One region of the Alteromonas sp. KUL150 genome, then DNA from elsewhere that is predicted to be linked to it. Evidence: predicted binding sites of a transcription regulator. Region 1 holds the regulator's gene; the other holds the start of a gene.
What was found. Region 1 encodes MetJ, which represses methionine synthesis genes. Its sites were predicted from a motif close to TAGACGTCTAGACGTCTA; they were not measured.
Positions count from the first base shown of each region.

Region 2: serA (phosphoglycerate dehydrogenase) is a predicted target of MetJ. The motif match lies at 3,721-3,738, and genes of this name have one in related genera.

Region 1 covers NZ_BLIJ01000047.1:46,579-54,541, forward strand. Annotated here, with positions in the region: gene GVO62_RS11315 (hypothetical protein) at 1-455, opposite strand, end outside; gene GVO62_RS11320 (SPOR domain-containing protein) at 541-1,119, opposite strand; gene priA (primosomal protein N') at 1,268-3,457, opposite strand; gene rpmE (50S ribosomal protein L31) at 3,888-4,100, shown strand; gene GVO62_RS11335 (hypothetical protein) at 4,198-4,515, opposite strand; gene GVO62_RS11340 (malic enzyme-like NAD(P)-binding protein) at 5,113-6,348, shown strand; gene metJ (met regulon transcriptional regulator MetJ) at 6,517-6,849, opposite strand; gene metF (methylenetetrahydrofolate reductase) at 7,010-7,897, shown strand.
Region 2 covers NZ_BLIJ01000021.1:101,707-109,669, reverse strand. Annotated here, with positions in the region: gene GVO62_RS04520 (nucleoside hydrolase) at 1-429, shown strand, start outside; gene GVO62_RS04515 (hybrid sensor histidine kinase/response regulator) at 490-2,118, shown strand; gene GVO62_RS04510 (5-formyltetrahydrofolate cyclo-ligase) at 2,218-2,838, shown strand; gene rpiA (ribose-5-phosphate isomerase RpiA) at 2,929-3,585, shown strand; gene serA (phosphoglycerate dehydrogenase) at 3,967-5,196, shown strand; gene GVO62_RS04495 (DUF481 domain-containing protein) at 5,350-6,096, opposite strand; gene GVO62_RS04490 (DUF481 domain-containing protein) at 6,311-7,111, opposite strand; gene GVO62_RS04485 (HDOD domain-containing protein) at 7,244-7,963, opposite strand, start outside.

The DNA of each region.
Region 1 (7,963 bases):
AACGGCATACCGAAAACTGTTATTTTGCCGCGGAAATCTTTAGTCACGAATTGCGCGTGTCGCTGATCGATATAGATAGAGAAGTAAAAGAGGGCACTATAAACAACAATGAGCAGTAGAATGGCCCATGTTGAATTGTCTAGCCATGCATTAATCACTAGAAAATCATTAAAAACTGTTATGAACATTGCGCCAATAAGTACCAAAAAGGTAACGTTTGAGATGCGTGTTATCAGGTGTAGTTCAGACCATTTAGGTCGAGTGAAATGCTCATCTTGATGGACGCTATCCGTATCATCCTCAGACGGCAACATTGCTCGCTTTGAAGCGAGCTGTTTCTTCGCTGCCTGGTAGCGCTCTGGAAAGGCCTCCTTATCGATATTTTCTAGAACGTCCTCAAGCTCTTCTATGCTATAAGCCGCGTAGTCGGGTTGCTCATTAGTGGCAATACTCATTTGAACTTCCTTGTAAATGCATTCCTTACATACACCCTATTTCTGCGCTTTATGCTACGTATTACATGTTACCTAATATGAAATGCTATAAATTCCAGTACCAAATTTGGCAAGTCGCTATGTTCACTTTACGCAGACTGTGCTTCGCTTTTTCCGCATCTCTTTTCGACTCGTAAGGGCCTAAAATAACGCGAAACCATTCGCCGTTGCTGCCAGAGCTTTGTTTAATCAACGCTTCTAAACCTTGAAACGCAATTTTAGCTTTCATCTCTTCAGCCTGAGCACGTGTTCTAAACGAGGCGCACTGCATTAAATAACGCTTATCGGATTTTTCCTGCTCTTTTACTTCTACTTCAACTTCATACCCTGGCAGAGTTTTTATGTATTCCCACTCTTCTTCGGGCAATTCAGGCAATGACTCTTCCGTTGGTGCAATGGGGCGCGATACTTGTGTATCTACATCTTCTTCAACGTTATCTTTGATTGACCATAAAAAAACACCGAAGCCAATCACAAGGGCAAACACACCTACAATTCGAATAATGGGGAGCTTTGCGGCTACCGCTCCGTTTACCTGAGCGTTTCCAGCAGGCTTTCGTCCCTTTGCTGAAGACTTCTTTTTTTGGGTAGAGCGTCCACGAGAGACATAATCGCGTTGGGCCATAGTCGGCAATATTCCTACTTGTTATCGTTGTTCGTATTCGTAAGGAAACGTCGTAATTCAAATTTGACTAAGGTTCAAATTTGGCAAAGAAAAGTGTTTATCACACCTTCCACTGAGTAGAAATTTTAACGTATTGCTACTCAACAAGCTAACTGAAATCGGTAGGATCTATATCTATTGACCACCTTACCTTCATTGCCTGTGGCAACGCCTGTAGAAATGGCAGTGCCAAACGTAGCGCGTTATGAAGGGGCGCTCGCTTTTCATGGCTGCATACCAGCATAAACCGAAATCGGCCTTGCCGCTTTTCAATCAAACAGGGAAACGGACCGTTTATTTCAACGGCGTGTTGTTGATTGAATACCTGTTTGCATTCTCTCAAGAAGTGATAGGCCAAACTGCTGTCGCTGGCTTCGGCACGAATAACGAATTGACTTGTAAAGGGTGGAAGCCCTGCCGCTTTTCGCTCCATTAGTGCATGTCTAGCAAAATGCCCGTAGCCATTGTGCACCAAGTCTTGTAACAGCGGATGGTGAGGATTTAGGGTTTGCAGCCACATCTCCCCCGGTTTGCTAGCGCGTCCTGCCCTTCCCGCAAGCTGCGTAACAAGCTGAGCAAGCTTTTCTGGCGCTCTAAAATCAGCACTAAACAAGGCGCCATCGCAGTCTAAAACCGCGACTAATGTTACATGCGGAAAATGATGACCTTTTGATAAAATCTGAGTGCCAACCAGTAGCTGATACTCTTGTCGGTTTATTGCATCAAGGGTTTGGTGAAGCTTGTCTTTTCCCCGCACGGTGTCGCTATCTATGCGCACTTGTTTAACGCCAGGAAATAGGTTTGAAAGGCCTTGCTCAACCTGCTCCGTTCCAGTTCCAGCTGTTACAAGCTCAGGATGGTGACACGCCTCGCAGTTCGACGGCATCGAACGCATACCACCACAATGGTGACATTGTAGCCGGTTTTGTGATTTGTGAACGGTATAAGGGCGCTCACAACGCTTGCACATTACGGTTTCACCACAGTGATGACATAGCAGCGCTGGCGCATAGCCTCTACGGTTTACAAATACTAATACCTGATTACCTGCACTGATATGTTGACGCATAATGGTCAACAGGCCTTGCGAAATACCATAATGAATCGGCTGATCACGAGCATCTAAAACGTGCTGGTGCGTACTTCTCGCGCCGCCAGCACGCTTGGTCAACTGTAAGTGTGCATAGCGACCAGTTAATGCATTGTTTAGCGTTTCAAGTGCCGGAGTGGCGCTACCTAATAGAAGTGGAATGTTGTGCTGCTTGGCGCGCATAGCAGCAAGATCCCGCGCGTGATAACGCAAGCCATCTTGCTGCTTGAATGACTCATCATGCTCTTCGTCTACAATTAACATGCCGGGGTTGTTTAGGGGAGTAAAAATTGCCGAACGTGTACCTATGACAATACCGAGCTCGCCAGCCTTGGCCCGCTGCCAAACGTGCAGCCGTTCTTTATCAGAAAGCTGAGAATGCAAAACACCCACGGCTATACCGAACCGCTTTTCAAAACGAGACACCGTTTGCGGCGTAAGTCCGATTTCTGGCACCAGAATAAGGACCTGCTTACCCGCACGCAACAAAGGCTCGATAGCCTGGAGATACACTTCTGTTTTACCGCTACCGGTAACCCCTTCAAGCAAACTCACCGCGAAGTTGCCTTGCTGACGGTTAAGCGCGGCAATAGCAACTGACTGCTCAGTGTCTGGAATTGGTTTTTCAGACAGTGATAAAGAGGCAAGCCAACTGCCTGACTTCAATTCAGGTGCCACTTCTTCGATACTTGCCAGAGACTTTTCGACGAGCGCTTTGACTGCAGGTGCTCCATACTGCTTGCGCGCCTGCGAGGCTAATAAGGCACCACCAGCCAGAGCCGAAAAACAGCCTTGTTGTTTAGGAGCCCGCGATAACGTGTCTGCAGCCGTTTGCTTACCTTCTTCGGTAAGCATTAGCATATCTTGCGGTGTAGGGGCCGCCGACTCACCTTTGCGCAGTAAAACAGGCAACATGGCGTGTAAAACTTCACCCGGCGCATGATGATAATACTGCCAGAGCCACTGGGCCATTTTCAGCAACGCATCATCTATAACAGAGTTGTCGTCAAGTACCGACTCGATGGCCTTTAGCTTATCGGCATTATCAATTTTACTTTCAGGTTTTTGCAGTGTTTCAACGACCACACCCACTAATTTGCGTGGACCAAAAGGTACAACCACCCTCACGCCCGCACTTAGTGCGCTGCCGTGGGTATATGTGAAAAGTTGGCGCAGTGGCACTGGCACGGCAACTTGGATAAAGGCCATTGCGAACGTTCTACCTTATTTGATGACTTTTACAGCGCACACTGCGCTTACCGAACTCTTAATAATGGGCTACTTATATTAAAATCACTTACACGACTAGGCCTATCTGCTAAGCCTAACATTGCAGAAATTTGCGCTGCTCACAGCACAATTTATTACTCGCCCGTATTGCCTTAGTCTTGTACGACAAATATTTAAACATACTTTACGGTTAAGCATGAAAGGAATGTTTTGGCTTGGCCTTCTTGTGTCGCTTCCTTGTTTAGCAATTAGTCAAAAACCGCTTGATCAAGCCCCTCCCATCCTTTATCATGCGCCGCTCTTTTTGCGATAGGCTGTTCTTTGAACGACTTATCATTTGAATTAAGTAACGTATGGTGTGCGACTTCGGGTTGTATAGCGATACGGCCTTATTATGTGAGGTAACCCAATGAAACAAGATATCCACCCTAAATACGAAGAAATCACAGCAACTTGCTCATGTGGTAACGTAATGAATATTCGTTCTACGCTTGGTAAAGACATCAACCTAGACGTATGTTCTTCATGTCACCCATTCTACACTGGTAAGCAACGTAACGTTGATACTGGTGGTCGTGTTGATCGCTTCAAGAAGCGTTTCGGTGCATTGGGCAAAAAGTAAGCCTGATATCGAGTTTGAAAAAGCGCCTTTATGGCGCTTTTTTATTACTTAAATTATTTCTATTTTGATGGTTTATACCAAGCAGCGTCACTTGAAGTTAATGGAAGCTATCTCGCCGCGACAGATGCTTTTCCCAGTCACCCCTACTGCTACTGTTACAAGCCTCTTCGCTATCAAAATGAATGGCTTGTGCCTCCGATTTAACTGAGTCCAAGGCAATATTCACTTCATTGATGAACCAGGTATCCCATCCGCTACTTAGCGCCTTTTTTCTTGCTTGCTCAGTTGTGAATACCGCCACTACCTGTGGCGTTCTCCAGTGACCAGTATGAGTTAGCCAAACAAAGCCATTTTCACCTTGCTTCGCCGTTTCACAAACATCGGTAAGAACGGCAATTAATTTTCTTTCTGTCATTTGGTAACTCTCCGTGGAGCGTTCACTCATAAAAGTGAGCATTCGCATTAGTTTTTATGTCATGTTACCAGACAAAATAGGCGCCTAAAAAAGACGATGGTTTTCACCATACAATGCTGAAGACGCTTGGATATCGCTGAAACAAACATTCTATTTAGTCGCACTCGGTCAACGCAACGTTAAAACCCACGCTCTCTCAATAGATCAACCGAATGAAGCAGCCGGTCAAAATAAATAATATGAATGCCAATTATAGCGGTATTTTACTGGTCTAATTAGTACGTCTCACCTACATTGGTAAATGAGAATTCTGATCAGATATGTACACAGTAATTAGCTGTGTTAGAGTTGCCAACGGCATACTAATAGTGAGTATTAATTCTGTGAATAATAGCTCAATAGTAGCCTTCTGGCGCTTTAGGTACGACACACATCGTTCAGTACTAACTCTGGCGCTAGCAATTGATTATAAGACGTTTTTAACTGCTTAGTTGTATTGCGCTCACGTTAATTTATCTATACCTACAACAACAATAAAATAGCGACAGACCGAGGGCAAAACACCGATGAACCCTACATTCAAGGATACCATTTTACATGTCAGATTTTAGACAACGCGCACTCGATTATCACGCTAAACCTACCCCTGGAAAAATCCGCGTTGAGCTGTCCAAGCCTGCCGATAGTGTCGATGACCTTGCTCTTGCCTATAGCCCAGGCGTTGCCGAGCCGGTCAGAGAAATCGCTGAAGATGCCGACAACGCTTATAAATATACGGGTAAAGGTAACTTGGTTGCCGTTATCAGTAACGGAACCGCTATTTTAGGGTTGGGGAATTTAGGACCTCTGGCATCGAAACCTGTAATGGAAGGCAAAGCCCTGCTGTTTAAGCGCTTTGCGGGGCTTGATGCTATCGATATTGAAGTAAAGCATCGCACTACAGAAGAGTTTATCAACACTGTTGCCAACATTGCTGATACCTTCGGCGGAATTAACTTAGAAGATATTAAAGCGCCAGAGTGTTTTGAAATTGAGCAAGAGCTTATTAAGCGTTGCAAAATTCCGGTGTTTCATGACGATCAGCACGGCACGGCTATCGTAACTGCAGCAGGTATGCTTAACGCGCTAGAGATTCAGGGTAAAAATATCGAGAGCGCTAAAATTGTATGTATGGGTGCAGGGGCTGCCGCGGTTGCCTGTATGGAGCTGCTTATTAAGTGTGGTGCTCAGCGCGAGCGTATTTACATGCTTGATAGAAAAGGCGTCATCCATACTCGTCGCGAAGATTTAACTGAACACAAAAAGCTCTTTGCGAATAATACCGACAAGCGGACGTTAGAAGATGTTATGGAAGGCGCAGATATCTTTGTTGGCGTATCAGGACCAGATGTTTTGCCACCAGAAACACTGGCGCTAATGGCTGAAAACCCAATTGTATTTGCCTGTTCAAATCCAGACCCTGAGATAAAACCAGAACTGGCTCATGAGGTGCGCAAAGACCTTATCATGGCCACAGGTCGCTCTGACTATCCGAATCAGGTGAATAATGTTTTATGCTTCCCGTTTATTTTCCGGGGCGCGTTGGATGTTCGCGCAACGGCAATTAACGATGAAATGAAAGTGGCGGCCGTAGAAGCTCTTCGCAGTATTACCAAAGAGCCTGTTCCCGAGGAAGTATTAGCGGCCAGTAAAAGCGACAGCCTGACGTTTGGTAAAGAGTATATTATTCCGAAGCCGATGGACCCTCGCCTTTGTGAACGCATTGCAACTGCAGTTTCTAAAGCAGCAATAGCGTCTGGTGTGGCACGTTTGCCCGAGAGCGCAAGCGAATAAAATTCAATCTTTTTGTCGTTGAAAGCTAAGGTTGCTAAGCGCAGGTTTTAGCTTCTCAACACAGGCTGTAAATTGCTGATATAACACGCAGCAAAAAGCGGTGCCTTTAGTGCGAAATCATTTCACAGTAAGGGCGCCGCTTTTTATATTTTAATTAGAAGGTAACGATTAGTCGTCTTCGGTTACGTTGTTCTCGAAACTTGGGTCAATCCCCATCTCTTCCATAATACGTCTAGCTTCTGCCGGGACGCGGTTAAGGTTGTCTTTACGCAGATCATCATCGTTTGGCAAAGGCTGCCCAGTAAACGCATGTAGAAATGCTTCACAAAGCAGCTCGGAATTAGTCGCGTGACGCAAATTGTTTATTTGACGGCGGGTGCGCTCATCAGTCAGAGCTTTGAGTACATTAATTGGGATAGAGACAGTGACTTTTTTTACTTGTTCGCTTTTTTTGCCATGCTCTGCGTAGGGGTGAATATATTTGCCATTCCATTCTGCCATTGTGCTAACTCGGTCTACTCTTTTTATATTATGAACAGAAATTCTAAACAAGTTCACGAAAAGGTCAATTGAGCAGTGTAAACCTCTTGACGTCTAGACATATATTCTTTAATTTAGACGTCTAAACGTCCATAAGAACATATTTTTGAGAGAATAAACCATGGTTTCGTACGCGCAAGGTATCGATGCATTAAACCAGTCCCTGTCGGAACTGCGTGATATAGATGTATCTTTTGAATTTTTTCCGCCTAAAACGGAAGCCATGGAGCAAACCCTTTGGAAATCGGTCGAGCGTTTAGCGCCGCTAAAGCCCAGCTACATGTCGGTAACCTATGGTGCAAACAGTGGCGAACGCGACAGAACTCACGATGTTGTTAAACGCATTCAGCAGCAGACAGGCGTAGCCGCAGTTCCTCATTTAACCTGCGTCGATGCGAGCCGCGATGAGCTTAAACAAATTGCTAAAGACTACTGGGATTCAGGTATTCGCCGTATTGTAGCGCTACGGGGCGATTTGCCGCCGGGAGTAGAAAAAACAGAGATGTATGCCTCTGACTTAGTTGCACTTTTGAAAGACGTTGCCGATTTTGATATTTCGGTTGCTGCTTATCCTGAAAAACACCCCGAAGCGCCTAATGCCCAATTCGATTTACTCAATTTAAAGCGCAAAGCAGAGGCTGGCGCTACGGAAGCCATCACGCAGTTCTTCTTCGATACTAGCGTATTTTTGCGATTCAGAGACAGAGCCGCCGCCGCTGGTGTAGATTTAGATTTAGTACCGGGTATTTTACCCGTAACCAACTACCAAACTTTGGTTAAGTTCGCAGGTTTTACGAACGTACACGTGCCTGGCTGGTTACACAAAATGTTTGATGGCCTTGATGCTGATGACCAAGCTACTCGTAACCTTATTGGTGCAAACATTGCTATGGATCAGGTTAAAGTGCTGGCAAAAGAAGGGGTAAAGCACTTCCACTTTTATACATTGAACCGCAGTGAACTCAGCTATGCTATCTGTCACATGTTGGGTGTGCGTTCAGGTGCGTAAAACCAATCCGCAAAGGTAGTCACTTTGAGTGGACGAAACATGCAGACGAGAAGGCGCAGCTAATGC
Region 2 (7,963 bases), on a different contig from region 1:
GCAAACGCTGCTGAAATCGTATTTGCTGCAGACTGGGAACTGACCATGTTCGGTCTTGACGTGACTAACTTCACACCTTTCTCACCTGAGTTCGTAGAAAAACTTGAAGATAAAAACAATACCCTTGGTGGGTTTGTTAAAGAAAGTGCACAGTTCTACATGGACTTCTACTCACAGAACCGTGAAGACCGCGTTTGTTTCTTCCATGATGCATTCCCTATTGCACATCTTCGTCACCCTGAGCTGTTTGAACTGACAGAAGGTCATGTTCGCGTTGGTACAGGCACGCTAGATAGAGGGCAAACCGTTGTGGCTCCAAAAGGAACGACGCCTAGCCCGCTGTGGAATGAGGCAAATACCATCAAAGTTGCAACTAAAGTTGACCATCAAAAATTGGAACAATTATTCATAGATACCTATGCTCTATGATATCTTTAAGGGATTGTTTATATACAATCCCTTTTTATTTAAGCGTTAGGTAAAATCTCTATGGAAGTGGCGCCACTCCCCAAAAACGAAGATGAACGTTTAGCGGAGCTATTAAGCTACGATGTCCTCGACACTGAAGCCGAAATACTGTTCGATGAATTAACCGCGCTTGCCTCACAGATATGTGAAACTCCTATCGCCCTTATCAGCTTAATCGACCCAAATAGACAGTGGTTTAAATCGAGGGTGGGCCTTGATGCCGAAGAAACGTCAAGAGAAATAGCGTTTTGTTCCCATGCTATTTTGCAAAAAGACGTGTTTGAAATTCCCAATGCTACCCTAGACAAACGATTCCACGACAATCCCTTAGTGACAGGTGCGCCGGATATACGTTTTTATGCAGGGGCACCACTTATTACTCCGTCGGGTCATGCTATAGGGACTTTGTGTGCAATAGACAAGAAACCTCGCCAACTAACCGATGCTCAAAAAGCTTCACTTCAAACCTTAAGCAAATCGGTAGTGGCACATCTTGAACTTAAGCGAAAGAACAGAGAACTTGAGCGAACCAGCCAATTCAAATCTGATTTCTTGTCTTACATAAGCCACGAAATTAGAACACCGCTTAACGCTATCAATACATTCAGCCACCTACTTGAAAGTGAAGCAAATAAACTGAATCTGCCTAGCACTTTCTCTACGCCTTTATCACATGTATCGCAAAGTGGCGAAAGGCTTCTGGAAATTGTTAATTCTGTCTTAGATATTAACCAGATAGAAGCAGGTAAAATGCGGGTAATGCCACGAACTGTCCGCTTAAACGACTTTTTCACTCACTTATTTTCCCTCACTAAAATTCGCGCGGAAGAAAGCGGTGTCGTATTTAGCACGTCAAGTGAGGCAGCGCTGCCTGAATCTCTATTTTTTGATGACACTAAGTTCGGTCAGGTTGCGCTTAACATACTATCTAACGCAATAAAGTTTACGGCAAAGGATAAATCTGTAAAAGCGCAGGTGAAATACAAAAACGGTAAATTAATTTTTAACGTGATTGATCAAGGTATTGGAATGAGTGAAGAGGACCAGGAGCGACTGTTCACCCCCTTTGAGCGAATGGAAAATGCCCGCAAGATAAGCGGGACGGGTTTAGGCCTTAATATATCAAAGCGCCTTGTCGAATTAATGGACGGCTCAATTAAGGTGAGTAGTAAGTTAAATGCAGGGACACGGGTTAGCGTTTCAATACCCGCCGACTTAATCGGTACTTCTGAGCCCTTTGAATCATCCCCGCGAAGTCTGGTGGCGCAATTAGATATTGATAAATCAGCTAATGTGCTTGTTGTTGAAGATCACTACATTAACCAAGTGGTAATCCAAACATTTTTTGAAAAGTTAGGCGTTCAATTTGCCATTGTGAGTACCGGTGAGGAAGGCGTTGAATATGCAAAGTCTCACCCTGCTGAACTTGTTCTTATGGACTTAAACTTACCGGGTATTCAAGGTGATGAAGCGACAGCTCAAATAAAAAGATTGAGGCCTGAGCTTCCAATTGTAGCCTTAACTGCAGATGTTATTACGAAGCCCGATTATCTTCGAGAAAAAGGCCTAGATGATGTATTAACAAAGCCTATTAACAGTGATGAGCTTATTCGCGTACTCAATCACTTTTTAGCAAAAGAAAAGCAGTAAAATGACAGCGACTAAAGAACGGCTCAAATTGCCAGGTTTACTGCATACGCCCTATAGTTAAATACAAAACCACATTAGAACATGGTCTCAGAACAAATATTGAAATCGCGCACCGCCTTGAGAAAAGAGCTTCGAGAAGCGCGTCGCGCGTTAAGCGCAGTTCAACAGGAAGAGGCCGCACGTGGTATAGCTGAGCAACTACATCAGTTGCCCTTATTAAAACACGCTCGCAATATAGCCGGTTATCTAGTAAACGATGGCGAAGTCGATCTCGGCCCCTATATTGCCTCGCAGTGGCAGAGCACCCCTTCAAAACAGTTTGCGCTGCCCGTACTTCACCCCGTTTGCAAAGGTCACTTACTCTTTCTTTTTTACTCCAGCCATACTGCACTGGTGAAGAACAAGTATAAAATCAAAGAGCCTGCACTATCCTGTCAAAACGTACTTCCAACGTCACAATGTGACGTTATTCTTATGCCTTTGGTTGGATTTGATATTAAGGGAAACCGACTAGGCATGGGGGGCGGTTACTATGACAGAACACTAGCGTTTACCCAAACCAAACGGCACTCTCGAGATCAACTATGCCCCAAAAATCCAAAGCTTGTCGGTATTGCTCACGATATCCAAGAGGTTAAATCATTACCTATTGCACCTTGGGACGTGCCGTTAGACGCCATTGTCACGCCTACTAGGACGTTAATTTTCAACAACACTTAATACCCACGATATCAAAATGTGATGACTTATATGTGGGAGCGTTTACGCATATACGTTACACTGCCAAAAACGATAAGCCGGAGAATGACCATGGATCAGAACGCAAAGAAACAAGCCGTAGCCAAAGCAGCCATCGACTATGTTGAGTCTGACAGCATAGTGGGTGTGGGTACAGGTTCTACCGTCAACTTCTTCATTGAAGAACTTGGCAAGATAAAGCATAAAATTGAAGGTGCAGTGTCAAGCTCAGAAGCCTCGACCGAGCGCTTAAAAGCACTTGGTATTGAAGTATTTGAACTTAATGAAGTAAGCAATTTATCTGTTTATATCGATGGAGCAGATGAAGTTACTGAACATAAGCATATGATCAAAGGTGGTGGCGCCGCACTCACTCGCGAAAAAATTGTTGCAGGTGCAGCCACGACTTTTGTCTGTATTGTTGATGAAAGTAAGCGTGTGCCAGTACTGGGCTCCTTCCCACTCCCGGTTGAAGTTATTCCTATGGCTCGCTCTTTTGTTGCTCGCGAGTTGGTCAAACTGGGCGGAGACCCTGAGTATCGTCAAGGCGTTGTGACCGATAATGGTAACGTTATTTTAGACGTGCACAATCTCGAGATATTAAACCCTCGCGAGCTAGAGCAGAAAATTAATAACATTCCAGGTGTAGTAACCAACGGAATTTTTGCGCTGCGCGGTGCTGACATTGTGCTTAGTGCAACGGAAAGTGGCGTCGAAACTTTTAAGTAAACACCATTTGAAATGAGCAAAAAACTTCTATGCAGGTAATGCAGCTAATTACTTTTTTGCGTATATGCAACACCTGCGGTGAAAAGCTAAACAAAAACTGCTTTTAACTTTATACGTTTTCTGTTAATTTCCGTTTGGACGTCTAGATGTCTTTTAAAGAAAGTAGGTATTCTTGTTCCTCGAAGCCATTGGCTTCGACCAAAAACAAAACCGACGGAATTAAAAGCGTGGTGGCGCTAGATTTCAGACCAAAAACAGCTTCGATACGTGAAACGAGAAATACTAAGCTGCAATACCGTTAGAAGCCTTTAACAAACGTCTGAAGCACGTGTTTTAGTGATTCAAGTAAACCAAATTACATCAGTGAGAGATAGCGAGTTCATGAGCAAAGTTTCATTAGAGAAGGATAAGATCCGAATTTTGTTGTTAGAAGGTGTTCACCAGAGTGCCTTAGAAACACTTCAAAGCAATGGGTATAGCAACATTGAATTTCTCAAGACCTCTCTTCCAGAAGATGAGTTAATCGAGAAAATCAAAGACGCTCACTTTGTAGGTATTCGCTCGCGCACGCAAATTACAGAGAAAGTGGTTGATGCTGCGCAAAAGCTAGTGGCCATTGGCTGTTTCTGTATTGGCACAAACCAGGTTGATCTTGAAGCGACACAGCGCCGCGGCATCCCAGTATTTAATGCGCCATTCTCGAACACACGTTCAGTAGCAGAATTAGTGCTTGGACAAATTATTCTTCTACTTCGCCAAGTACCTAGCAAAAACGCGAAAGCACACCGTGGAGAATGGGAAAAAACGGCCGTTGGCTCATATGAAGCGCGTGGTAAGACATTAGGCATCATTGGTTATGGCCACATTGGAACGCAGCTTAGTATTCTTGCTGAACACCTTGGTATGCGCGTTCAATTTTTCGATATTGAAGACAAACTTGTATTAGGTAACTCGGCTCAAGTGAAGTCACTAGAAAAGCTACTTAACACATCTGATGTTGTATCGCTGCATGTTCCTGAAACGCCTCAAACTCAAGACATGATTGGCGAAAAAGAGCTGTCACAAATGAAAAAAGGCAGCATTCTTATTAACGCATCTCGTGGTACTGTGGTTGATATTGATGCGCTTGCAAAGGCACTGGAGAGCGGACAACTCAACGGCGCGGCAATTGACGTATTCCCTGTTGAGCCGAAATCTAATACGGAAGAATTTGAATCGCCACTTCGCGCGTTCGATAATGTCATTCTTACTCCTCACGTAGGTGGAAGCACGCAGGAAGCACAAGAAAATATCGGTATAGAAGTCGCTGGAAAACTCGCGAAATACAGCGACAACGGCTCTACGCTGTCGGCAGTTAACTTCCCTGAAGTTTCGTTACCGGAACATACGGGTCGTTCGCGCCTGCTTCATGTACACAAAAACCAGCCTGGTATTCTTACTCAAATTAACCAAGCATTTGCAGAGAAAGGCATCAACATCGAAGCTCAGTATCTACAAACAAATTCAGAAATCGGTTACGTGGTTGTTGATGTACAAGAAGACCGCGGCTATGAAGCCCTCGCTGAACTACAACAAATTGACGGTACAATCAAAACACGTATTCTTCACTAGAAACGATAGCAACAACACCTTGATGGGACATCTACTGCAAGATGTCTTTTACAAAAAAACGCTGCATGTTATGCAGCGTTTTTTTGAATTTTCATATCTAAAGGCATTGAAAGACAGCTCATTTTTAACTGCCTTTGTACCCTCAAATCTGGCTTAAAAGAAATTGTAAACCAGGCTTACTGCGGTCTCTGTATCTAACTTCTCAACATCGTCTTCAACATTAGTGTTGTGATCAAGTTTGAAAGACAAACGCATGGATAGGTTGCCACTAATCGTTGCGGTAAGCGCTGATTCTGCGCGAGATTTAGTATTGTCAGAACCTACTTCCGTACTCACTGTTTGTGTGAACTTAGCGGTATCTGAAATTTTCCACGAATAGGCTGAAGATGCACGAACAATAACGCTATCTAAGTTTTCACCGTCTTGTGTTTCAATAAACGAGTAACCAGGACCGATTGAGTATTCAAGGGTATGGCGTTTATTCTCTAATACCTTTTGGTTCCAACCAGCAGCGATAGTAGATTGGTAATTAAAGTTACTGAAACGGTCGTCTTCGTATGATGCAAAGCCGAATAAACGATTATCTGGGTTTTCTAACTTGTAGTTACCTTGTGCTGAACCGAAGAACTTTTGTGCTGACGTGAATTCAATATCTTCTCCATCATCACCTTCTACTGTCTCTTGCTTGTAAAGACCTTTAAGAACGTAATCGTTACTCCAACTTTCAAGCTCCTGATGCGCTTGAATACCTGCACTGATTGACGTGGTTTCAGTGTTACCTGAGGTTGATATGAAGCCCAATTCACCTTCCATTGTAAAAGGCTTAACTTCATCATCTTGAGCGAAAACGGCTGGAGAAAGAGAAACTGCAATTAAAGATGCAAGCACTTGCTTTTTCATTGAACAATCCTATTGATTATCGGTCCATTAGTCGTACACGACACCTTTGGTACTGCAAGGCGGTACAACGCGAATTTTAACGTAGTCTGTTAGAAGGCATTGCAAAGTAGCAGCTACCATTATCGATGTGCTGCGCAGTTTACATTTTCATCCTTTCTAGTCAATGCGGAATAGACAAAAAGCCGGTTTCACTAGCGAAATTTAAACTAATTACCTAAAAAAACTGGTACACCAAGGCAACTGATGTCTCCGTGCTGAGCGCAGCGACGTCTTCTGGCGTGTCGGTTTCGTGACTTAATATAAATGACAATTTCATTGCTAATGAACCGAACACGTTCGCGGAAAGCGAGGTTTCGGAGCGAGATTTGGTATTCTCTTCACCTGCTTCAGTGCTTACAAACTGCCTTAGTTTGGCACCCGAACTCCAATGGTATTTATACTCAGCTGAAGCGCGCACAATAATGCCGTCATTTATAAGGCTATCGTTATCTTCCTCTGCCTCAATGAAGGTGTAACCTGGCCCCACGCTATAGCGAAATTCACTGTCTTCGTTGCGCCAAACGCGCTGCGACCAACCCGCCGCCAGCGAGGCTCGATGGTCGTATCCGGTAAATTTGTCATCTTCAAGATCGCCATACATGAAAAGACGGCGACCAGGGGTTAGAAGTTTATAGTCGAATTGGGCACTGGTATAAAATCGCTGAGCACTGATATCACGCTGCGTATTCGCTCTTCCGCTCTCCTTGTAAAGCAGTTCAGCAAAATAAACACTGCTCCAGTTTTCAGTTTCATGATCAGCATTCACCGCTGCTTTCACACTGGCAGCAGATGTATTACCGGTGTTAACTAATACACCAAGCTCGCCATCGAGAGTAAAACGGGGAATTTCATCGTCAGTGTCAGGAGTAAAGTCGGCATGATAGAGCGTTTCGATTAGATCTCTGGCCTTTACTGAAGCGCACACGCTTAAAAAGAAAACAGCAATAGCTATGCTTAGCAGGATTTTCATGAACATAATCTGATTTACGTTAAGCTTTTATAGTTCTTAGATTACGTCTTAAAACGACGCTTGTTATTCCAATCCTATGGAGAGCTTTCAACGTTCTTGCAGTATATCGATGAAGTAACGGGGTTTTATTATTAAAGCTCAGTTAATAAGTGAAGCAATTTTTGCTGTTTCTTGCTCAGCGTAATCAATTGAATTACTTATTACTTCCATGTCGAGACTTAACGTATTGGCTATTTCTGGCGTAAAAAGTTCAATATTTGCGTAATTTTCTTTATCTAGCTGACTAAACGTTATTCGATTAGCCAATGCCAGCACACAAACATCCACGTCAGACGCGTACTTCGCCTCATCATTCATGAAGGATACAGGGTAGTACAAGCCAATAGGTAAGTGCCAATTTTCGAGTATGATACCGCTGCATTGCGCAAACGTAAAACCGAAATGCGTTAACTGGTCAATATGTGGTAATTCTTCCTTTTCAGCATTCTGATAATTGTAGTAACGCTGAGGCTCTTTCTTTGCCACTACCAATTCGCTTAGGTTTTGAAGAATACCCATAACAAAGAAACGTTCCGCGCCGCGAACATTAAGTCGCATTGCAAGGCTTTTCGCGAGCATGCCGCAGTAAACCGATTGATACCAATGTTTATCTAGTTTAATAAGAATATTGTCAAAGTGCTTGAAAGCCGTTGTGGCCGTTTCAGCCATGACCAAATTGTAAAGCGCTTCTCCACCGATAACGCTTATGGCTTTTGACACTGTCTCAATTTGGGATGGGAAACGAAATAAAGAGCTGTTCGCTAAACGCAGTACTTTAGCAGTTAGCGACGCGTCTGCACTGATAAGCTGACCGATATC